2 regions of the Streptomyces sp. NPDC102270 genome follow, and region 1 is predicted to be linked to the other one. Evidence: riboswitches for the same ligand, from Rfam matches in the RefSeq annotation. Region 1 holds a riboswitch; the other holds the start of a gene.
The links. A riboswitch is a leader RNA that binds a small molecule or an ion and turns the genes downstream of it on or off. The one in region 1 is predicted to bind cyclic di-AMP.
Positions count from the first base shown of each region.

Region 2: another riboswitch for cyclic di-AMP. It lies ahead of ACIRP7_RS41180 (C40 family peptidase); the one in region 1 lies ahead of ACIRP7_RS08470 (NlpC/P60 family protein).

Region 1 is NZ_JBIWLX010000004.1:141,950-158,269, forward strand. Features, by position in the region: gene ACIRP7_RS08440 (SWIM zinc finger family protein) at 1-792, shown strand, start outside; gene ACIRP7_RS08445 (DUF5691 domain-containing protein) at 834-2,456, shown strand; gene ACIRP7_RS08450 (cobalamin B12-binding domain-containing protein) at 2,793-3,209, opposite strand; gene ACIRP7_RS08455 (lipase family alpha/beta hydrolase) at 3,770-4,633, shown strand; gene ACIRP7_RS08460 (M23 family metallopeptidase) at 4,945-6,480, shown strand; gene pcrA (DNA helicase PcrA) at 6,512-8,995, opposite strand; cyclic di-AMP (ydaO/yuaA leader) riboswitch at 9,307-9,452, shown strand; gene ACIRP7_RS08470 (NlpC/P60 family protein) at 9,461-10,606, shown strand; gene ACIRP7_RS08475 (hypothetical protein) at 10,647-11,000, opposite strand; gene ACIRP7_RS08480 (NlpC/P60 family protein) at 11,459-12,520, shown strand; gene ACIRP7_RS08485 (response regulator transcription factor) at 12,524-13,234, opposite strand; gene ACIRP7_RS08490 (PspC domain-containing protein) at 13,231-14,559, opposite strand; gene ACIRP7_RS08495 (PspC domain-containing protein) at 14,702-16,171, shown strand; gene ACIRP7_RS08500 (hypothetical protein) at 16,158-16,320, shown strand, end outside.
Region 2 is NZ_JBIWLX010000029.1:449-6,819, reverse strand. Features, by position in the region: gene ACIRP7_RS41190 (ATP-dependent Clp protease proteolytic subunit) at 1-479, shown strand, start outside; gene ACIRP7_RS41185 (hypothetical protein) at 487-792, shown strand; cyclic di-AMP (ydaO/yuaA leader) riboswitch at 1,094-1,305, shown strand; gene ACIRP7_RS41180 (C40 family peptidase) at 1,309-1,782, shown strand; gene ACIRP7_RS41175 (LysE family translocator) at 1,888-2,508, opposite strand; gene ACIRP7_RS41170 (LysR family transcriptional regulator) at 2,596-3,510, shown strand; gene ACIRP7_RS41165 (ATP-binding protein) at 3,517-3,975, opposite strand; gene ACIRP7_RS41160 (helix-turn-helix domain-containing protein) at 4,190-5,050, shown strand; gene ACIRP7_RS41155 (DUF397 domain-containing protein) at 5,060-5,278, shown strand; gene ACIRP7_RS41150 (8-amino-7-oxononanoate synthase) at 5,317-6,371, opposite strand, start outside.

The DNA of each region.
Region 1 (16,320 bases):
ATGGTCGACGCCCAGGCGCCGGGACTCGCCGGCCGGGTGCGGGAGTTGGGGTCGATCCCGTCGTCCGGTCCGGGCTGGCCGGTGCGGCTGCTGGAGGAGTGCGCCCTCATCCACCTTCTCGACCAGGGCTGGCTGCGCCGCGAGCGGCTGCCGGACGGTCTGGCGTCGACGGTCCGTTCCCGGATCGGCCTGCCCGCCTCGGCGGACGGCCCCGGAATCCGGGACCGCTGGCTGGTGCTCGCCCAGTACGACACGGCGGACGCCCGTCTGACGACCCGCCGGATCTGGCTGCACGGCACGGACTCGGGCCGCACGGCCCTGCTCCTTTCCTACGGCGCGGCCGGCCGCGCTCCCGAACTGGCGCTGCCGGTGGGGCTGGAGCTGGAGGCGGAGGTGTCCGCCTACCCCGGTACCGGTCAGCTGCGGGCGGCGCTCGGCGAGCAGTTCGCGCCGCCCGCACCCTCGGCGACCCGCCCACCCGGAGTGACGACCGAGCAGGCGGCCGCCCAGTACGGGGCGGCGCTGCGGGACGACCCCTGGCTCGACTCCGTCCCCGTGACCCTGGACCGGGTGATACCGGCCCCGGACGGGAACTCCTGGCAACTGGCCGACGCCGAGGGCGACTCGGCCCTGCCGCTCACCGCCTCCGGTGGCTCCCGTCCGGGCCTGTGGCGCCTGGTCGCGCTCTCGGGCGGGGCCCCGGTGAAGGTCTTCGGCGAATGCGGCCACCGCGGCTTCACCCCGCTGACGGCGTGGCCCGAGGGCGCGGGCGAGGCGGTGCGACTGTGCTGAACGGAACCGACCCAGCAGCCGACCGGACGGAAAGGAACCGCATGGACAGGACCTCCGCTACGGCCAAACCCTCCGCGTCGGACGCCTGGGAGGAGCTCGTCACCTCGGCCCTGCTCGGCACCGCCCGGCGCACACCGCCCGGCATCCCGCCCGGTCCCGAGGCGCCGGTGGCCTTGCTGGACGCCGCGGCCGTGGAGACCGTACGGCGGCGGGCCGGGCTCAGGCCCGCGCGGGCGGCACAGCGGCCGCAGCCTGCGCCCGAGGACCCGCGCCCTCCCCTGCCCGCGGCGGCGGCCCGCCGGCTCGCGATGCTGCTCGCCGACCGGCCGGGCACGGGCGGCGGCGGCCGCAGGGGTACGGCACCGGATCTGGTGGAGCTGCTCCCGCAGTGGCTCTCGGCGGCGAACGCCCGCGGCTACGCGGCCCCTGCGGAGCTGCTGCCCGCGTTGCTGGACGCGGCCCGGGGGCGTACGGACCTGCGGCCGGCAGCACTGGCGTTCGCGGGTTCGCGTGCCATCTGGCTCGCCCGGCTGAACCCGGACTGGCGATTCGCGCTGCGGGCGACACCCGGCGGCGGAGCGGCGCTGCCGCCGCCGCAGGACACCGCGGGGATCCGACGTCTCTGGGAGGAAGGCCTGTTCGCCGAGCGGGTGGCCCTTCTCGGGGCGATACGGGCCCGGGAGCCCGCCGCCGCGCGCGAGCTGCTCGCGGCGACCTGGGCGACCGAGCGGGCCGAGGACCGGCTGATGTTCCTCGACTCGCTGCGGACGGGCCTGGGGCCGCACGACGAGCCGTTCCTGGAGCAGGCACTGGCCGACCGGAGCCGCAACGTACGGGCCACGGCCGCGGAGTTGCTGTCCGCGCTGCCGGGTTCGGCGCTGGCGGCGCGGATGGCGGTCCGGGCCGGGGCGTGCGTGGCCGTCGACCACACCCAGGACACGCCGACGATCGTCGTCGAGGCGCCGCACGAGTGCGACCCGGGCATGGAGCGCGACGGCGTCGTGGCGAAGGCGCCCTCGGGGCGGGGGGAACGGTCGTGGTGGTTCGGGCAGTTGGTGGAGGCGGCGCCGCTGGCGGTGTGGCCGGGGCGGCTCGGTGGGCGGACGCCCGAGGAGATCGTCGTGTTGCCGGTGGCGGACGACTGGCGGAACGAACTGCACGCGGCGTGGTGCCGGGCCGCCGTACGGCAGCGGGACGCCGGGTGGGCGCGGGCGCTGCTCGGAGCCCCTGCGGCGCCGGAGGCCGGGGGGCCGGGGGCGGTGTCACTGGCGGAGCGGGCCAAGCTGCTGGCGACGTTGGGCTCCGCCGAACGGGCCGAGTGGGTCGCCGGGTTCATCGCGACGCACGGGTTGTCCGAGGCGTTTCAGCTGCTGGGAGTGTGCGGAGTGCCGTGGGCCGGGCCACTCGGGCGGGCGGTGGTCGACGCGCTCAACATCGCCCGGGACGCGGGGAGTTACCCGTGGAGTTTCAGCGGGGTGATGGGGCTGGCGGAGCGGTGTCTCGATCCGGCCGAGGCGGGGCGCCTGGAGGGACTGATGGCGGTGCCGGACGAGGGAGAGGACGCGAGTCCCGGGGCGGGGGGCTACTGGGCCGAGGCGTTCCAGCGGCTGGTGACGACCTTGCGGTTGCGGGCGGCGATGACGGAGGAGCTGGGGGACGCCTAGGCACGCAGGCGGGCAACGGGGCGCCAGGCCATGCCGTCCGGCGGTGCAAGTTCGTCCTAACCGGTGCCGGGCGCCACATCATGCCGCCCGGGCGGCTGCGGGTTCGTCCCGGCTGCCGGTTCGTCCCGGCTGCCGGTTCGTCCCGGCTGCCGGTTCGTCGGGGCTGCAGGTTCTCGCGGCCGACCACGTCCCGCCGCGGAGCCGCCGCCGTTACAGCCCGGCGCCCAGGCCGGGGTACGGCCGGGCACGCGTGACGGCACCCGCTGAGGGGCGCGGGGAACTGCGCGACCGGCCCCCACCGGCCCGCACCCGGCATCCAACCCCTGCACGCGCCCCCTACGCCCCCGTCGGCTGCCGCACATTCGCCCGCACCCAGTCCACGATCGACTGGGTCGTCGCCCCCGGCGTGAAGATCTCCGCGACCCCCTTCTCCTTCAGCGCAGGGATGTCCCCGTCCGGGATGATCCCGCCGCCGAACACCAGGATGTCCGCGGCATCCCGCTCCCTGAGCAGGTCGATCACCGCGGCGAACAACGTGTTGTGGGCGCCGGAGAGGATGGAGAGACCGATCGCGTCGGCGTCCTCCTGGATCGCCGTGTCGACGATCTGCTCGGGAGTCTGGTGGAGGCCGGTGTAGATGACCTCCATGCCCGCGTCGCGCAGCGCCCTCGCGATCACCTTGGCTCCGCGATCATGACCGTCGAGGCCCGGCTTGGCCACCACTACGCGGATCGGACCGGCTGTCACACCCATCACTGCCTCCATGAAGCGACTGCGTCCATTCCTGCCGACTAGTACCGCACAGACCGGGAATGTGAACGAACGTTATCGCCGCCATCTCGCACCATGCTGTTTCGCAGTGGGCACCGAGGGGGAAATCATATGGTGGGACACGTTCGGGAGCCGCAACGAGGTCGCCGCACCGCCGCGCCGCAGGCCGCGCGCCACGGGGGCGCGGCGCGCCGGCGACGGCACGAAGGGCACGTAGGACAGGTAAGGCACGACAGCGGGGAGCCTCGTCGCCACACCGACAGGGCGGCTCGTCACGTCACCGGCGCACCACCAGCACCGTCAGCAGCATCGGCACCACCGATACGACCGGAAACCGCACCGGCACCGTCGGCATCGCCCGCACCACCGGTTCTGTCAGCGCCGCCGGCCCGCCCGGTGGCCCCGGAACCGAGCGCCGACCGCCGTACCCACCCTCCGCGCCCCACTCGCGCCATGTCGGCGCCGGCGACCTTCGCCGCGACTCCCCACGAGCGCACACGGGGGACGGAGCTGTCCTCCCGTGTGCCGACAGGAGGTCGGCCATGAAGGTCACCAAGGCGCTGCTGCCCTTTCTCCCGCTCTGCCAGCGTCTGCTTCCCGGCAGGCTGGCGGGACTCTCCCTGGCCCTCCTGAAGGCGACCACGCTCGAGATCGCGATCCTCGCGGGACATCTCCTCCTGTATCCGTCCGGCATCGTCCAGGAGCGCCGTTCCCCCCTGCCCCCGCTCCCGGAGGACGGCGCCGCACAGCTGCCGACGGAGGCCAAGCCCCCGGTCGTCCTGCTGCACGGCTTCATCGACAACCGTTCGGTCTTCGTGCTCCTGCGCCGCAGCCTCGCCCAGCACGGCAGGCAGCAGGTCGAGTCGCTCAACTACTCCCCGCTGACCTGCGACATCCGCGCCGCGGCTGAGCTCCTCGGCCGGCACATAGAGGGGATCTGCGAGCGCACGGGCAGCGAGCGGGTCGACGTCGTCGGGCACAGCCTCGGCGGCCTGATCGCGCGGTACTACGTGCAGCGTCTCGGCGGCGACACCCGGGTCCGCACGCTGGTGACGCTCGGCACCCCGCACTCGGGCACCCGGGTGGCGCCACTGGCGAACGCGCACCCCATCGTGCGCCAGATGCGCCCCGGCTCGGAGTTGCTCGAGGAGCTCACTGAGCCGGCCCCGGGCTGCCGTACGCACTTCGTCAGCTTCTGGAGCGACCTCGACCACCTGATGGATCCGCTGGAGACCGCCTGCATCGACCATGAGGACCTGATGGTGGAGAACGTCCGGGTGAGCGGGATCGGGCATCTCGCCCTGCCCGTGCATCCCGCCGTCGCGAACGGCATACGGCAGGTGCTCGACACCGCGCGAGCCGGGGAGGAGACGGCCGGCCGCGCGGGCGGACTGACCGTGGCGTAACGGTCGTATCGGCCACCGGACACCAGCCGCCAACTGCTCCTCACCCAGTCCGCCGACCGCTCCTCACCCAGTCCGCCGCCAGCGCGTCACACAGGCCTCCGACAGCGCTCCGACAGCCGACTGACCACGGACCAACATCGAACACTCTTCGAACACAGAGCCAAAGTCCAGCCCGCGCTCCCCCGAAACACGTCCGAATGCCCGTTTCCTGCGCGCCCAAAACCAGTTGAAGATTGTCGCGCCCGCATACCGCCGGGTACAGTCACCGCACTGCTCTGGCAGCCCCTGTTGTCGAGGCGAAAGAGAAGTTGGTGAACGACCGTCACCCGTCGGGGACCATGACCACCCCGGCTCCGGCCTCCGACGCCGACTCGTCGTACGGCACCCAGGAGGCCCAGTACGGCGACTTCACCACGTACGGCGGCTATGACGCCACTGGTTTCGACGCCCTGGGCACGACCGGCGCCCACGCCACCGGCACCTTCGAGACCGACCCGCTCTTCGGCAACATGCCGGCCGACACCACCGGTTCGTACGACTCCTCGACGTGGAACACCGGCGGTCACCAGACCCTGAACTACGACATGTACGCGGCCCAGCACCACGCCGCCTACGACACCGGCGCGTACGACGCCACGCAGTGGGGCGCCGACCAGCAGCAGCTCGCCGCGATCCCGCCGCAGGCCCGCAGCGTCGATCACAGCGGACAGTGGGACGCCAGTTCCTGGCACCAGCCCGACCAGTCCGCGGGCCCGGCCGACCAGACCCAGCACTGGGAATGGGGCACGCAGGCCTTCGACACCGGGACGTACGACGCCACGCAGTGGAACTCCGACGGCACGGCGGCCGACCCGCAGCCGACCGCCACCTTCGAGCAGGCCGGGTACGACGAGACCCACGCGTACGGCGAGGCGAACCCTTACGGCGACGCCTACGCCGAACACACCTTGCACGACGGCGAGTCGAACGCCACTACGGACACGGCCACCACCGACACCGGCGAGATGCCCGCCGTCCTCGACGCCGACGCCCCGCTCCTGGACGACCAGGAAGAGGCCCCCCGAGCCGCGGCGCCCGCCCCCGGCTCCCGCGTCGCCGCGCGCAACGCGGGCCGCTCCCGCCGCCGTATGCCCGCCAAGCGCTCCGCGCTGCTGACGATCGCCGTCCCCTCGGCGTGTGTCATGGGGGTCGCCGGGATCGCCGCCGCCTCGGTCGGCACGCTGACCGGCGACGACAAAGACACCTCGACGACCCTCGCGGACACGAGCGCCGTCAAGCCGGCCATCGCGAACAACAAGCTGGACACCCAGCTCGAGAGCCTCAGGGCCGGTGCCGACGACTTCGCCGACCGGGCCAGCCGCACACAGGAACGCATCGACCTCAAGACCCAGCAACTGGCCGAGAAGAGGAAAGCTGCGGAGGAGGCGGCCCGCAAGGAGCGGCTGCGCCCGAAGTTCGCGCTTCCGGTCGCGCAGCGGGGGCTCAGCGCCTACTTCGGCCAGGCCGGCGTCAACTGGATGTCCGTCCACACCGGCATCGACTTCCCGGTGTCGTACGGCACGACGGTGCTGGCCGCGACCGACGGCACCGTCCGGACGCAGTGGAACAGCGCGTACGGCAACATGATGGTCGTGACGGCGAAGGACGGCACCGAGACGTGGTACTGCCACCTCTCGAGCTACCGCGTCGCCTCCGGTACGACGGTCAAAGCCGGCGACCCGATCGCCTACTCCGGCAACTCCGGCAACTCGACCGGACCCCACCTGCACTTCGAGGTGCACCCCGCAGGCGGTTCGGCCATAGACCCCCTGCCGTGGCTGCGCAGCCACGGGCTGGACCCGACGTAACCTCTCGGACCCAGCCCGCCCCTTTGCGGAGCTACAGCTTCTCCACCGGCGCGTACCGCAGCAGCAGCCGCTTCGGCTTGGCCTCCCCGAAGTCGATCGTCGCCTCGGCGTTCGCGCCCGTGCCCTTCACCCCGACCACCGTGCCCAGACCGAACTGGTCGTGGGTGACACGGTCGCCGACTGCCAGGGACACCACCGGCTTCTCCGAGGTCCTGCGCGTCGCGAAGCCGGACGCGCCCGACGCCGAGGAGCGGGAACGGGACGACGACAGCGAGGCGGCGACCCCCGAGACCGGCCCCGCAGGAGCGCCGGCCGCCCCCGTGCGCTTCCAGTCCACGTGCTGCGCCGGGATCTCCTCCAGGAAGCGGGAGGGCGGGTTGTACGACGGCTGCCCCCACGCGCTGCGCAGGGAGGACCGGGTCAGGTACAGCCGCTCACGCGCGCGCGTGATGCCGACGTAGGCCAGGCGCCGCTCCTCCTCCAGTTCCTTCGTCTGGCCGAGGGCGCGCATGTGCGGGAAGACGCCGTCCTCCATGCCGGTGAGGAAGACGACCGGGAACTCCAGGCCCTTGGCGGTGTGCAGGGTCATCAGGGTGATGACGCCGGAGCCGTCCTCGTCCTCGTCGGGGATCTGGTCGGAGTCGGCGACGAGCGCGACCCGCTCCAGGAAGTCGGAGAGCGAGCCGGTCTCCTCGCCCTCGCCGGACTCCTGCTCGAACTCCAGGGCCACGGCGGCGAGTTCCTGGAGGTTCTCGATGCGGGTCTCGTCCTGCGGGTCGGTGGAGGCCTGCAACTCGGCGAGATAGCCGGTGCGTTCGAGGACGGCTTCCAGGACGGTCGCCGGGCCCGCGCCGGACTCGACGATCGTACGGAGCTCCTCCATCAGCACGTTGAACCGCTTCACGGCGTTGGTCGAGCGCGCGGCCATGCCGTACGCCTCGTCGACGCGCTTGAGTGCCTGCGGGAAGCTGATCTTCTCGCGCTGGGACAGGGCGTCGATCATCGCCTCGGCCCGGTCGCCGATGCCGCGCTTGGGGACGTTGAGGATCCGGCGCAGCGGCACGGAGTCCTCCGGGTTGGCGAGAACGCGCAGGTAGGCCAGGACGTCCCGGACCTCCTTGCGCTCGTAGAAGCGGACGCCGCCGACGACCTTGTAGGGCAGGCCGACGCGGATGAAGACCTCTTCGAAGACACGGGACTGCGCGTTGGTGCGGTAGAAGACGGCGACATCGCCGGCCTTCGCGTCACCCGCGTCCGTGAGGCGGTCTATCTCGTCGGCGACGAACTGCGCCTCGTCGTGCTCGGTGTCGGCGACATAGCCGGTGATGCGCGCGCCCGCGCCCGCGTTGGTCCACAGGTTCTTGGGGCGGCGCGACTCGTTGCGCTCGATGACGGCGTTGGCGGCGGTGAGGATCGTCTGGGTGGAGCGGTAGTTCTGCTCCAGGAGGATCGTCGTCGCGTCCGGGTAGTCCTCCTCGAACTGGAGGATGTTGCGGATGGTCGCGCCGCGGAAGGCGTAGATCGACTGGTCGGCGTCACCGACGACACAGAGCTCGGCGGGCGGCAGGTCGTGCTCGCTCGGCGGCACGTCCACCGGGTGCTCGGAGGTCCCGACCAGCTCCCTGACCAGCGCGTACTGCGCGTGGTTGGTGTCCTGGTACTCGTCGACGAGGACGTGCCGGAAGCGGCGGCGGTAGTGCTCGGAGACGTCGGGGAACGCCCGGAGCAGGTTGACCGTCGTCATGATCAGGTCGTCGAAGTCGAGGGCGTTCGCCTCGCGGAGGCGCGACTGGTACATGGCGTAGGCCTGGGCGAGGGTCTTCTCGAAGCCGTCGGTGGCCTGGGCGGCGAAGTCCTCCTCGTCGATCAGCTCGTTCTTCAGGTTGCTGATCTTGGCGCTGAAGGACTTCGGGGGGTAGCGCTTGGGGTCGAGGTCCAGATCGCGGCAGACCAGGGCCATGAGCCGCTTGGAGTCGGCGGCGTCGTAGATCGAGAAGGAAGAGGTGAACCCGAGCTTCTTCGACTCCCTCCGCAGGATCCGCACGCACGCGCTGTGGAAGGTCATGACCCACATCGCGTTCGCGCGCGGGCCCACGAGCTGCTCGACGCGCTCCTTCATCTCGCCCGCGGCCTTGTTGGTGAAGGTGATCGCGAGGATCTGGCCCGGGTGGACATTGCGCTCGCCGAGGAGGTGGGCGATGCGGTGGGTGAGCACCCGGGTCTTGCCGGAACCGGCGCCGGCCACGATGAGCAGCGGGGTGCCGGAGTGCACGACGGCCGCGCGCTGGTTCTCGTTCAGCCCCTCCAGGAGCGCGGCCGGGTCCACCACCGGGCGCGGGGCGCCGTCGCGGTAGTAGGCGTCCCGGTCCGGGGGCACGTCGAACTTCCCACCGAACAGGTCGTCCGGAACGGGTTCCGGCACGTGGTCGTCCTCGGGCGGCGGCGGGGGCTCCTCCGCATGCCCGCGAGGGGCCTGGAGGTCCGCCAGGAAGCTGTCGTCAAAGAGGCTGCTCATCGCTCTCCGAGTCTAGGGTGCCCCACTGACAGCCCGCCGCCGCCCTGAGAACATCCACCCTGCCGTCACGGTCCGTGACGGGCCCCGGACCGACGTGCCGTGCCCGGAGCGCCAGGAACGGCGAACACCCCCTCACCACGACAGATCACCCCGAATCCCCGCCATGGAGCGACGCCCGCGACGAAGGTCACGAAAATGTATCGGGCATATCGACCAGCAACCTTCACATGGGCCACACCCGTTGGCTACCGTTCCGGGCAGGCCGTACGACCCCCTCCGGCGAACGTCGCCGGGCCGCACGGCCTCCGCCGAGTCCGCAGGCGCCGCCGCGCGCCCGGAGCCGGGGACCCACCGAACCCGGGGTGAATCGGCCGACTCCCGCCCACGGGAGCGCCGTAGGGCAACCCTTCCCGCCCGAACCCGACAGCTAACCCGGTAGGCGGAGCACGGAAGGAGTCGCCTCCCTTGGCGTCGCACCGCAAGTCGCGTCCCGTCGGTACGCGCGCAGCAGGCATACGGACCCCGGCCTTCGCGACGGCCGCCCTCACCTCCGTGGCCCTGCTGTCCCAGTCGGCGAACGCCGCGCCGGCCGATGACAAGCCGAGTCTCGAAGAGGTCGAGAAGAAGGTCGACGACCTCTACCGCCAGGCCGAGTCGGCGACCGACACCTACAACGCGGCCAAGGAGAAAACGGCCAAGCAGCGCAAGCAGGTCGAGACGCTCCTGGAGGACGTCGCCCAGCGCACCCAGAAGCTCAACGAGGCACGGGAGGAACTCGGTTCCTTCGCCGCGGCCCAGTACCGCACCGGTGCCGCCGCGCCCGACACGGCGACCTTCCTGCTCGCCGACACCCCGCAGGACTACTTCGACCAGACGCAGCTGATGGGCCGCTTGACGAGCCGCCAGAAGGGCGCGGTCGACGATTACGTCTCCGAGCAGTCCGCGGCGATGAAGAAGCGCCAGGAGGCCTCCCAGAGCCTTCAGGCGCTCACCGACACGCAGAGCAACCTGAGGACCGCCAAGGCGACCGTCCAGAAGAAGCTCGCCGACGCGCGCGAGCTTTTGTCGGAACTGACCGCCCAGGAGAAGGCGCGTCTCGCGGCGATCGAGAAGCGCGAGCAGCAGGAGGCGGCCCGCAGGGCGGCGGAGCTGGCGCGGCAGCAGGAGGCGGCGGAGAAGGCCGCCCAGGAGACCGCCCAGAAGGCCACCGGCCCGCAGGTGAGCACGTCGACGGCGGCCGACTCCTCGTACGCCACCAGGGCCGCCAAGGCCCTCGCCTTCGCCCGCGCGCAGATCGGCAAGCCGTACGTCTGGGGCGCCACCGGCCCCGACTCCTACGACTGCTCAGGGCTCACCCAGGCCGCCTGGAAGGCCGCCGGCGTCGACCTCCCCCGCGTCACCTACGACCAGGTCGGTGCCGGCACCACGGTCTCCCTGGCCGACGCCCAACCCGGTGACCTGGTCTTCTTCTACGACGACATCAGCCACGTCGGTCTCTACATCGGCAACGGCATGATGATCCACGCCCCCAAGCCGGGCGCGTACGTCCGCGAGGAGTCGATCTACTACGACGGTGAGTCGGGGATCCACAGCGTGGTGCGCCCCGCCTGAGGCCGTCGGGGCGGTGCGGTCGGCTCCGCCCGTACCGCGGTCAGGTCCACAGCACCGCGATGAAGATGTTGGCCGAGGTCAGCGCGCCGACCAGGCCGAACAGGCCCTTGTCCACCTTCTCGTCGTCCCGTTTCACATAGACGAGGCCGAGGATCACGATCAGCAGGGCCAGCTTCACGCCGATCTTGATGTTGTTGACGTGCTGGTCGTCGGCCTGGTTGAGGCCGACCAGGATCATCCCGGTGACCAGCATCGTCGCGGCGCCGTGCAGCATCGCGGGGACGAACCGGGCGGCGCCCTGGCCCATCGCCTTCATCTGGGTGAGGAAGCCGCCGAGCAGCGCGGCGATGCCGATGATGTGCAGGCCGACGAAGAGATGGATGAGTACGTCCATGAGGCCGGAGCCTATGCCGGAGCCCGAGGGGCACGCGCACCGGGCCCTGTGAACGGATCTCGCATATATGCGGCCTTTAGCACTCCACGCCTGCCGTGCGCTCCGGAATCCCTACTTCGGTCAGCGCACCGCGCGAAGTCGACGGCGCCACCCCGGCATCACGGTCACCTTCGGTCACCCGGCGGTCCCCTGGCGGCAGTTCCGCACAACGCGTTACCTCCCGGACACGCTCAGGTTTAGCGTCCTCCCTCAGGTGACCGGCTCCCCACCGCCGCCCGGGCCAGGGGCGGCAGTCGGCCACCACCGCCGAGAAGGTCCGGCGGCGGCCTGCTCCCCCTGTGCGGGCCGTCGCCGGACGCGCACACCGCCCCGGGCGGGTCGTACGGCCGCTCATCCCTGGCGTTCGTACGTCCCGGAGCCCCGGGGCGGGCGATCGCAGGAAAGGACGTGCAGTCCACGTGGCAGCGCACCGCAAGCCCCGCAGCCGCTCGGCCGGCGGCCATACGGTCCGTACGGCAGCGACCATCGCCCTCGCGGGGGCGGCGACCGCGACGGGCTTCGACGGGATCGGACACGCCGAGCCGCAGCTCACACCGGCGCAGGTCAAGGCGAAGGTGGACCAGCTGTACCAGGAGGCCGAGTCGGCCACCGAGAAGTACAACGGCGCGAAGGAGAAGGCCAAGGCGGCCGAGACCCGGCTGGACAGCCTGCGGGACCAGGCGGCCCGCAGGACGGAACAGCTCAACGAGGAGCGGGACGCGCTGGGTTCGATGGCCGCGGCGCAGTACCGCGGCGGCGGCCTCGACCCCGCGATGCAGCTCGCGCTCACCGACGACCCCGACCGGTACCTGGACAGCGCCGAGTTCGCCGAACGAGCCGGCAACCGCCAGGCCACCTCCGTGGCGAACGTACGCCGGCAGCTGCGGGAGATCGAACAGCTGCGCGGGGCCGCGCACATCGAGCTGGCCTCCCTGAAGTCGCGCCAGGCGGAGCTGAAGCGCCACAAGAAGACGATCACCGGCAAACTGGGCGCGGCCCGTCGCCTGATGTCCCAGCTGTCGGCCGAGGAACGGGCGGTGCTCGGCGCCGACGGGGATCGCGCCTCACGGGCCACCACGGGTGCACGCGAGGAACTGACGTCCCCCGGCGCTGCCACTACGGCGGCCCCCAACTCCCGCGCCGCAGCGGCCGTTTCCTACGCCTACGCCAAGCTCGGCAGCCCCTATGTCTGGGGTGCCACCGGTCCGGACGCCTTCGACTGCTCGGGGCTCATCCAGGCCGCCTACCGCTCGGCGGGCATCTCCCTGCCCCGCACGACCTACGCCCAGATCGACGCGGGCAGACGCGTCGCCCGCTCCGAACTCCTCCCTGGCGACCTGGTGTTCTTCTACTCGGGCATCAGCCACGTCGGCATGTACGTCGGCAACGGGCAGATGATCCACGCTCCGAACCCGTCGGCACCGGTGCGAGTGGCGCCCATCGACCAGATGCCGTTCGCGGGCGCGACGCGGGTGGTGTGAGTGTCAGACGAGCCGCCGGGCCGTCGCCCACCGGGTCAGCTCGTGGCGGTTGGAGAGCTGGAGCTTGCGCAGGACCGCGGAGACATGGGACTCGACCGTCTTCACCGAGATGAACAGCTGCTTGGCGATCTCCTTGTAGGCGTAACCGCGCGCGATGAGCCTCAGCACCTCCCGCTCGCGCTGGGTGAGGCGGTCGAGGTCCTCGTCGACCGGCGGGGCGTCGGTGGAGGCGAAGGCGTCCAGGACGAAGCCGGCCAGGCGCGGCGAGAAGACGGCGTCGCCCTCCTGGACGCGGAAGACGGAGTTGACGAGGTCCGTGCCGGTGATCGTCTTCGTCACATAGCCGCGCGCACCGCCCCGGATCACTCCGATCACGTCCTCGGCCGCGTCCGAGACGGACAGGGCGAGGAAGCGGACGGGCTGCTCGGCGTCGGCCATCAACGGGGCGCACCGGCGCAGCACTTCGACTCCTCCGCCGCCCGGGAGATGGACGTCGAGGAGAACGACCTCGGGACGGGTCGCGGTGATGACGGTGACGGCCTGGTCGACGTCGGCGGCCTCCCCGACGACCTCGACGCCGGTCTCCTCGGTCCGGCCGATCTCGGCCTGGACGCCCGTACGGAACATGCGGTGGTCGTCGACGAGGACCACGCGCACCCGGCGCTCGGCCGCGCCCCCGGTGACCTCCGTCGTGCCATTCGCCTCGTCGCTCATGACGTCTTCTCCGCCCTCTCCATCTCCAGCTCGACCTCCGTGCCGCCGCCCGGCACCGCGCGCAGCCGGGCCGTGCCGCCATGGCGCTCCATGCGGCCGATGATCGATTCTCTGACACCCATCCGGTCGGCGGGTATCGAGTCGAGGTCGAAGCCGGGGCCGCGGTCCCGGACGGACACGAAGACCGTCCTGCCCTCGACTTCGGCGTAGACCTGTACGGCGCCACCCTCGCCACCGTACTTGGCGGCGTTGACCATCGCCTCACGCGCGGCCTGCATCTGTGCGCCGGTTCTCTCGTCGAGCGGGCAGTCGCCGACGACCACGACCTCTATGGGGACGCCGTGCTTGTCCTCGACCTCGGCCGCGTTGCGCCGCACGGCGTCGCCGAGGTCGGTGGGTTCGTCGGCCTCGTCCTTGCCGGTGCCCTCGGGTTTGTAGAGCCAGGTGCGCAGGTCGCGCTCCTGGGCGCGGGCCAGGCGGCGCACCTCGCTCGCGTTCTCCGCGTTGCGCTGGATCAGGGTCAGGGTGTGCAGCACCGAGTCGTGGACGTGGGCCGCGACCTCCGCGCGCTCCTGGGCACGGATGCGCATGAGGCGCTCCTCGGAGAGGTCCTGGGTCATGCGGACGAGATACGGCCCGGCGAGGAGCGTTATCCCGACGAGGACGGCGAGGGCCGCCTGGAGGACGGAGCCGAGGTGGGCGGTGGAGCCCTGGAGGACGAAGACCCCGGAGACGCCCGCGGTGACGAGGAGGACTCCGCCCGCGGCACGCAGCAGCGTCAGGGTGCGCCGACGGCGGCCCACCTCCATCCAGCGGGCCCGGCGGGCGTTGTCCGCCTGGCGCCAGACGAGGGCGACGCCCGCGCCGACCAGAACGGCCGGCCAGAGGTAGGCCTTGGCGCCATTGCCCACCTTGACATTGCCGACGAAGACCATGGCCACGACGACCATGAGCAGCAGGGCCACGATCTGGCCCTTGTCCGGGCGGCGGGCGACCAGTCTGCGGCGGCCGTCCGGCGAGGTCTCGGTGGTGACCAGGGACGGGGGCTTCTGGCCGCCGACCCCGCCGATGCCGAGCGGCACGAAGAACCAGAACGCGGCATACAGCAACGCGCCGAGCCCGTCTGCCATGAACAGGCCGACGAAGACGAGCCGCACCCAGATCACGGGCAGCCCGAGGTGCCCGGCGAGCCCCCGCGCCACACCACCCAGCCAGCGTCCGTCACTGCTGCGGTAGAGCTTGCGCGGCGGCCGCGGTTCGACGAGGGGCGCTGCTGCGGCTTCCGGCATGCCATCGATGGTCACACGGCCGCAGTGCGGGGGCATCAGGGTTGTCCCCCGAGACTCCCCTGATCTTCGAACGGCGCGTCTTGCGAACACCTCCCTCCCCCCTCTCAGGGCCGATATCAGGGTCCGACCAGGGTCGTTCCGACTCCCGTCCCGCCCCGGCGCCCGTCACCATGGACACATGACAGATCACCAGCACGCCGTGGGCGCCGGATCCGGCGGAGGCCCGGACCCGGGCACCGGCCCCGGCGCGGGCCCGGCCGCGGGCACCGGCCGGGCTTCGGGCGCGCACGGGCGGGCGGACACGCGGAGAGAAGGAGGCACACCGGCCCCGCCCACCGTCACCCCTCAGGACACGCCCGTCGAGGACGCGCCCCCGGCGCCCCCGCGCTTCCGGCGGGACCGACGGCACAAGCTGCTCGCCGGGGTGTGCGCCGGACTCGGGCGGCAGTACGACATGGACCCGGTGATCTTCAGGATCACGCTCGCCGTGCTGTCGGCGACCGGCGGCATAGGTCTCATCTTCTACGGCTTCGCCTGGCTCTTCGTCCCGTACGAGGACGAGGAGGAGAACGAGGTGCGCAAGCTGCTCACCGGCCGGGTGGACGGCCAGGCCCTGACCGGCGTGCTCTTCGCCCTGGTCGGCTGCGGGGTGTTCCTCACCATGCTGAGCAACACCAGCGTGCTGGCCTTCGCCGTGGTGCTCTCCCTGCTCCTCGCGGGCGCGGGGTACTGGTCGCGCAACCGCGGCACCCCGGACCCCGACCCGCTCGCCGCCCAGGCCGTCGCCGACGCCCCGCCGGAGGCCCAGGCCCCACCGGTGCCGGCCGGTTACCCGTCCTGGTGGCGCGACCCCATAGTCAAGGACGGCACCCACGTCGGTGGCACGGGCTATCTGTGGGGCCCGAGCGACTCCCGCGACCGTGACATCGCGGCGGCCGTCAACATCGGCCGGGGCGTCTCCTGGAGCCGGCGCGAGGACATCGACGCGGCCCGGATCCGCCCGCCGAAGCCCCGCGGCCCCCGTTGGATCGGCGGCTGGGTCTTCCTGCTCGCCCTGTTGGCGGGCGGCCTCGGCACCGGGGCGACCTGGCAGGACCACGCCCTGGGCACCAGCCTGCAGACCGGCCTGTCCTGCGCGCTGATCGTCCTGGGCCTGGGCATGGCGACCAGCTCCTTCCTGGGCCGCACCGGGGCGGGCTCGGTCTTCCTGGCGATCGTCACAGCGGGCCTGCTCGCCACCTCGGCCGCTCTCCCGAAGGACATCACCACGCACTGGGTCCGCACGAACTGGACACCGGCAGCGACACAGAACATCCGCGCGCAGTACGAACTCGGCACCGGAGTAGGCACCTTGGACCTGTCCCGCGTCGATTTCACCAAGGGCCGGACGGTGACGACCCAGGCCGACGTCGGAGTGGGCCGGCTGGTGGTGATCGTGCCGCCGGACGTGACGGTGAAAGCGGTCATCGACGTGGGAGTGGGCGACATCCAGTTGCCGGGCGACGACCAGGCGGACGTGGACGTGGCACCGGGCAAGCGCAAGGAGATCACCCTGAAACCGGTTTCGGACGCGAAGAACACCGCCACCCTCGACATAGACCTACGGGTGGGCATCGGCCAGGCGGAGGTGAGCCGTGCTGCGTCATGAGTTCCAGCCGGGAAAACTGATCGCCGGCCTCTTCTTGACCGTCGCGGGCATCACCTACGCCGGTGACGCGGGCGGCGCCTGGGACACCCCGTGGTTCGCGGTGATCCCCATGGTCGTCGGCGGCCTCTGCCTCGCGGGCGCAGTGGGCC
Region 2 (6,371 bases), on a different contig from region 1:
AGTTCATGTACCTCGAGTACCAGGCCCCCGACCGGGACATCTCGCTGTACATCAACTCCCCCGGCGGCTCGTTCGGCGCGATGTCGGCGATCTACGACACGATGCAGTACGTCAGTTGTGACGTGGAGACGACATGCCTCGGGCAGGCCGGCTCCTCCGCGGCGGTGCTGCTGGCGGCGGGCACGCCGGGCAAGCGGTCCGTCCTGCCGGGCGCCCGGGTGGTGATCCACCAGCCCGCGCTGAGCGAGCCGGTGCAGGGGCAGGCCGGCGATCTGGCCATCCAGGCCGACGAGTTGGTCCGGGTGCGGGGCCGCCTGGAGGAGATGCTGGTCCGGCACACCGGGCGCAGCCCCGAGCAGGTGAGCGCGGACATCGAGCGCGACAAGGTCCTGGACGCGCGGGGCGCCGTTGACTACGGCCTGGCGGACGCGATCGTCCCGAGCCGTAGGCCCTCCCGCACCGCACCGGGAGCGAGGTGAGCCGTCGATGGTGCCGGACCTTCCACCGCTGCCCGCGCTCACGCGCGCCGAGGGCGAGCTGATCGACCGTTATCTCGACGTGGTGGACCTGCTGGGCCGGATCAACCCGGCCCGGCGCGAGGACACCTACGGCGGACTGCGCGCAGCGCAGGCGCTGGTGAGCAGGGCGACCGAGCTGCGCGACGCGCTCGTGCTGATGCACAGCAGGGGTGAGCGCGAACTGCACGCCGCGACGCTGGCGCGGGCGCTGCGGGTCCTGGACGGCGAGCGGCGTACGGCCCGGGTCACCGTGCCTCCGGAGCCCGACAGTTGACGAGGCGTCCGGAGCTGAGTCGAAACGGACCAAACGACGTACCCCCTATTGGAGGAGGCGCGGCTCCTTTTTTACGAGCGTCGCGGTTGCACAACGCGCCTGGTTCGGTACCGGAATGAGGCCCTTCCGTGCTGGTCCGGGGGCCCGTGGCCCCCTCGACACCCCTTCCTTCGAAGGGGTGTTCACCCAAACGGGTGAGTGGTGAGTAACACCACAAATCAACGGTTCCGTTGGGCTTTTCGCACTTCCGTGCGCCAAGATCCCTGTCTGACGACAAGCCCCCGCCGCAGTGGCGGGGCGATCCGGGCGGACGCCGAGTCCTGCCGCCGCCCGGATGACCGGTCGACAGAAGTGGATCGGCAGGAGTGGAGGACCCAAGCACGACGGGTCGCCGGAACGGTCACGCCATGACCGCGCCGAGTGTCCCTTGGGGTGAAGCCGCGTGAGCGGCCGGGCAACTTCGCCAGCCCGAATCCGACAGGTCATCCTTCACAGGCGGCTGACGAAGGGTTGCGCATGACTGCGCTCAATCGTGTCCCGTCGCTGATGGTCCGGGCCGGTACGGCCTCGGCCTTCGCCATCGCCGCCGTGGGCGGCTCCGTCGTGGTCCCGGGCCTCGCGCCCGACGCCGCGGCCGCGACACCTGCGACGAAGGCACTCAAGGTAGCGGCCTCCAAGAAGGGCTCGCCGTACAAGTACGGCGCCACAGGGCCCCGCCGCTTCGACTGCTCAGGGCTCACGCTGTACTCGTTCAAGAAGGCGGGCAAGAAGCTCCCGCGCACGGCGGCCCAGCAGTACAACAAGACCCGCCACATCGGCGTGGGCAGCCGCAAGGCCGGCGACCTGGTGTTCTTCCACTCGGGTTCGAACGTGTACCACGTCGGCATCTACGCCGGGAAGGGAAAGATCTGGCACGCCCCGAAGACCGGGGACGTGGTGCGACTGCAGAAGATCTGGACGAAGAGCGTCTGGTACGGCCGGGTCAAGTGACCCCGAGGGGGCGGCGGCGACCTGACCTCCCGCCGCCCCCTCGGGCTTCCGCAGCGCAGGACTGCACAGCGCTCCCGACGCCTCCGCCGGCGAAGCGCCAGATGGTCAGGCCGCGAGCAGCGGCTCGGCCAGGAGCATCACGCCGAGAACCGTCAACGCGCCTCCGGTGACCCCCGCGACGGCCCGGGCCGCCCGCGGTCGGCGCAGCCACCGCCCCAGCCGGTCCACGAGCACGGCCACCGCCGGGAACCACACCAGCGCGAGAGCGACCACGATCAGCGCGAGCAGCAGCGTCCGGGGCAGCGTGGAGTTCCCCTGGGGGACGAACTGCGGCAGCAGGCTGAGGAAGGTGATGGGGACCTTGGGGTTGAGCGCGTTGGTGACGAACCCCTGGCGCAGGGGGCGTACCGCCGCACCGGCCTCGACGACGGTCTCCGTGCGGGTCCGCCGCAGCTCCAGCAGGGTCCGTACACCCAGGTACAGCACATAACCCCCGCCCAGCAGTTGAAGCGCCCGGAACAGCGCGGGCACGGCCGTGAGCACCGCGGCGACCCCGGCCACCGCGAGTGCCGTGTGGACCAGGAGCCCGCCCACGACGCCGAGTGCGCAGGCGACCCCGGCCCGGCGGGAGACCAGGGCGTTGCGTACGACGACGGTGAAGTCGGCGCCCGGCATGGTGACCATGCCGGCGGCGATCCCGGTGAAGGCCACGATCTGTCCGTTCATGCGGACCAGCCTGCCGCGCCAGAGCCTTCAGCAGGTATGTCGAATAACGTGGGTCTCCCTTAAGCACTCCTTTAGGCAGGCCTCGCCATGTACGATCCGGTCCGGCTCGCCGCCCTGGTCGCCGTCGCGGAGGCGGGCTCGATCACCCGGGCCGCCGAGCGCCTCGGCTACACCCCGCCCGCTCTCTCCCAGCAGCTGGCCAAGCTGGAGCGGGAGGCGGGTACCGCTCTTCTCGTACGGCATCACCGCGGCGCGCGGCTCACCGGTGCGGGCGAGTTGCTGGTGGCGCGGGCCAGGCGGGTGCTGGACGAGCTGGACCGGGCCCGGCACGAACTCGCCCGGCTGACCGGCCTGTCGGGCGGCACGCTCAGGCTGGGCACCTTCCAGACGGCGGGCATTGAGCTGCTGCCGCCGGTGCTGAGCACGTTCCGCCGGGCGTACCCGGACGTGGAGCTGTCGGTCGCCTTCCACGAACCCATGGCTGGGATCACCGCGGTGGCGGCCGGTGAGATCGACCTGGCGCTGACGCACGCCTATGAGCCGGGCGAGCCCCCCGCCCTCCCGGCCACCCTGAGCGCGGAGCCGCTGCTGACCGAGGAGCTGGTCCTCGTGACAGCGCCCGGGCATGCCCTGGCGGGCGGCTCGACGCGGCTGCCGCTGGCGGAGCTCGCCGGTGAGCCGCTGATCAGCATGGCGCCGGATCATCCGGCCCGGCGGGAGGTGGAGGCGGTGCTGGCCCGGATCGGGACCACACCGTCGGTGCTGGTGGCGACCCCGGGATACGCCCTGGTGGGCGCGCTGGCCAGCGCGGGGCTGGGGGTCGGGGTGGTGCCGGAGATGGTGGCTCGGACGGCGGCCACTCCCGTGGGCACGCGGCTGCTGGAGGCCGGCGCGTTGCGCCGTACGATCTCGGTCGTCCACCGGACCGGCGAGGCGGCACCCGCGGCGGACGCCTTCCGGGCGCTGCTGCGGGGAGCGTTCGGCCGCGCGCGGCCGGTATGAGCTCTCCTACGGCTCCTGCTGCCCCGCCGCCGTGACCGGCTGCACCGGAACTGTCCACGGGAGTTCGATGGAGACGGTCTTGCCGCCTTCCCGGGTGGGCCGGACTCTCAGCTTGCCGCCGTACTCGGCGGCGAGCCAGCGGATGATCACCATCCCCCGCCCGTTGTCCTGCTGGACCGCGGCCGGCAGCCGCTTGGGGAAACGGGGATGGCTGTCGGTGACCCCGATGCGCAGTTGTTCGTCACGGTCCAGCTCGATGTCCACCGTGAAGGTGGGTGACTGCCCGAAGGTGTGCTGTACGGCGTTGGTGGTGAGTTCGGAGACGATGAGCCGGACGGTCTCGGCGGCGTCCGTGGTGGGCGGCAGCCCCCACTCCGCCAGTGTGCTCAGGACATAGGTGCGGGCCGCGGAGACCGAGGCGGGTTCGCTCGGCAGAGTGACGGATGCTTCCAGGTGGTCTGCCATGGCGACGTCGTCCCTTTCCCACGGGACCGGAGTCCGACACGGTGCGGATGGTTCGAGTACGGTCCCGGACTGGTGGTTCATCGTCAGAGTGCCATCACCGCGGCTGTGACGGATGCCGATCCACCAAGATGTGCATATATCTGTCGCTCGAAGCGGTGAACTCTGCCACGCGAGACCGTATTCGGGCGGCTCGTAGGGAGTAAGGAGTAGCGCCATGCAGCACGGCCCCGCGGTGCGCCGGCGGAAACTGGGCGCCGAACTGCGTGCGCTGCGCGCGAGTGCGGGGCTCACCAGCGGTGAGGCCGCCCGGCTCGTGGGCTGGCACCAGTCGAAGGTGAGCCGCATCGAGACCGGTGCCAGCGGGGTGAAACCGGCCGATGTGCGGTTACTTCTCGACGCCTACCGCGTGGGGGACGCGAATCTGCGGGAGCTGCTGATGGTATTGGCGGGCTCCGAGGAGAGCGGCGGCCGGCACCACTGGTGGCACGCGTACCGGGGTGTCCTGCCGCCGACGTACCGGGACTTCATCAGTCTGGAGGCCCAGGCGAGCGCGATGCGCACGCTGGAGACCTCGGTCGTGCCCGGGCTGCTCCAGACGCCCGAGTACGCCCGCGCCGTGACCCGGGCCGCGGTGGACGGCCTCGACGACGAACGTCTCGACGCACTGGTCAAGGTGCGGCTGGCCCGGCAGGACATCCTTCGCGCGCAGCCGCCTCTGGAGTTGAGCGCCGTCCTGGACGAGGCGGTGCTACGGCGGGAGGTCGGCGGCCCCGAGGTGATGGCCCGGCAGCTGAGGAGACTCCTGGAGGCGGCACGGCTGCCCCAAGTGCGGCTGCAGGTACTGCCGTTCACTGCCGGGGCGCATGTGGGTATCACCGGGCCTTTCGTAATCTTCTCATTTTCGCGCACTTCTGATCTGGACGTGGTTGTTCTCGACCACTTGACGAGTAGCCTCTACCTCGAGCGGAAAGAAGACCTCCAGGCCTACACCGAGGCCTTCAACACCCTTCAGTCCCACGCCCTATCGCCCGAGGAGTCGTTGGATTACCTCGCCGGGATGGGTGACGGCGCGTAAGGAGGCACCATGTCCGCACTGCCTCGGAACGTAACCACTACGGAACTGCCCGAAGTGCGCTGGCTGCGCAGCAGCTACAGCACCGGGGCGAACAACTGCGTCGAGACGGCGAGGCCGTCGGCCGGGCCCTGTGCCGGGCTGCTCGCCGTACGCGACTCCAAGAACCCGGACGGACCCGCGCTGCTCTTCTCCCCCGAGAGCTGGGCGGGCTTCACAGCCGCGTTCTGACCGTCAGTCCAGCGGGAGCACGGCCGTGTCACGCCGACTCATGGTCGTGTTTCGCCGATCACCCGCACAGCGCGTTCGATCTGCTCCTCGGAGAGGTCCGCGCGGGCGGTCAGCCTGAGCCGTGAGATGCCGTCGGGCACGGACGGGGGCCGGAAGCAGCCCACGAAGAGCCCGGCGGCACGGCAGTCGGCCGCCCACTGAACGGCCTCCTCCGGGGAGGGCGCGCGCACCGAGATCACCGCGGCGTCCGGACGAACCGCTTCCAGACCCGCGGCGGTCAGGCGTGCGTGCAGTCCGGTCGCCACCTCGCGCGCGCGTGCGGCCCGCTCGGGCTCACGGCCGAGCAGCCGCAGGGCAGCGAGGGCGGCTCCCGCCGACGCGGGGGCCAGACCGGTGTCGAAGATGAACGTCCGTGCCGCGTTGACCAGGTGTGCGACGACCCGTGCGGGGCCGAGGACGGCGCCGCCCTGGCTGCCGAGCGACTTGGACAGCGTGACCGTGACGACCACGTCGTCGGCGCCCGCGAGTCCCGCCGCCTGCGGGGCGCCGCGGCCGCCGGCCCCGAGCACACCCAGGCCGTGGGCGTCGTCGACGACCAGGCCCGCGCCGTGCTCCCGGCATGCCTCGGCGAGGCCGGCCAGGGGCGCCGCGTCGCCGTCGACCGAGAAGACCGTGTCGGACACGGCGATGGCCGGGCCGTCGTGCGTGCCGAGCGCCTTGCGGACCGCGGCCGGGTCGGCGTGCGCGACGACCTGGGTCGTGCCGCGGGCCAGCCGGCAGCCGTCGATGAGCGAGGCGTGGTTGCCCGCGTCGGAGACGATCAGCGAGCCGTGCGGCGCGAGCGCGGTGACGGCGGCCAGGTTCGCGGCGTATCCGGAGGAGAAGACGAGCGCGGCCTCGAAGCCGCAGAAGTCGGCCAGTTCGCGTTCGAGTTCGGTGTGCAGCTCGGTGGTGCCGGTGACGAGCCGGGACCCGGTGGCACCGCCGCCCCAGGTCCGCGCCGCCGCCGCGGCCCCTTCCACGACCTCGGGATGGCGGGCCAGGCCCAGGTAGTCGTTGCTCGCGAGATCGAGCAGCGGCGAGTCGGCCGGAC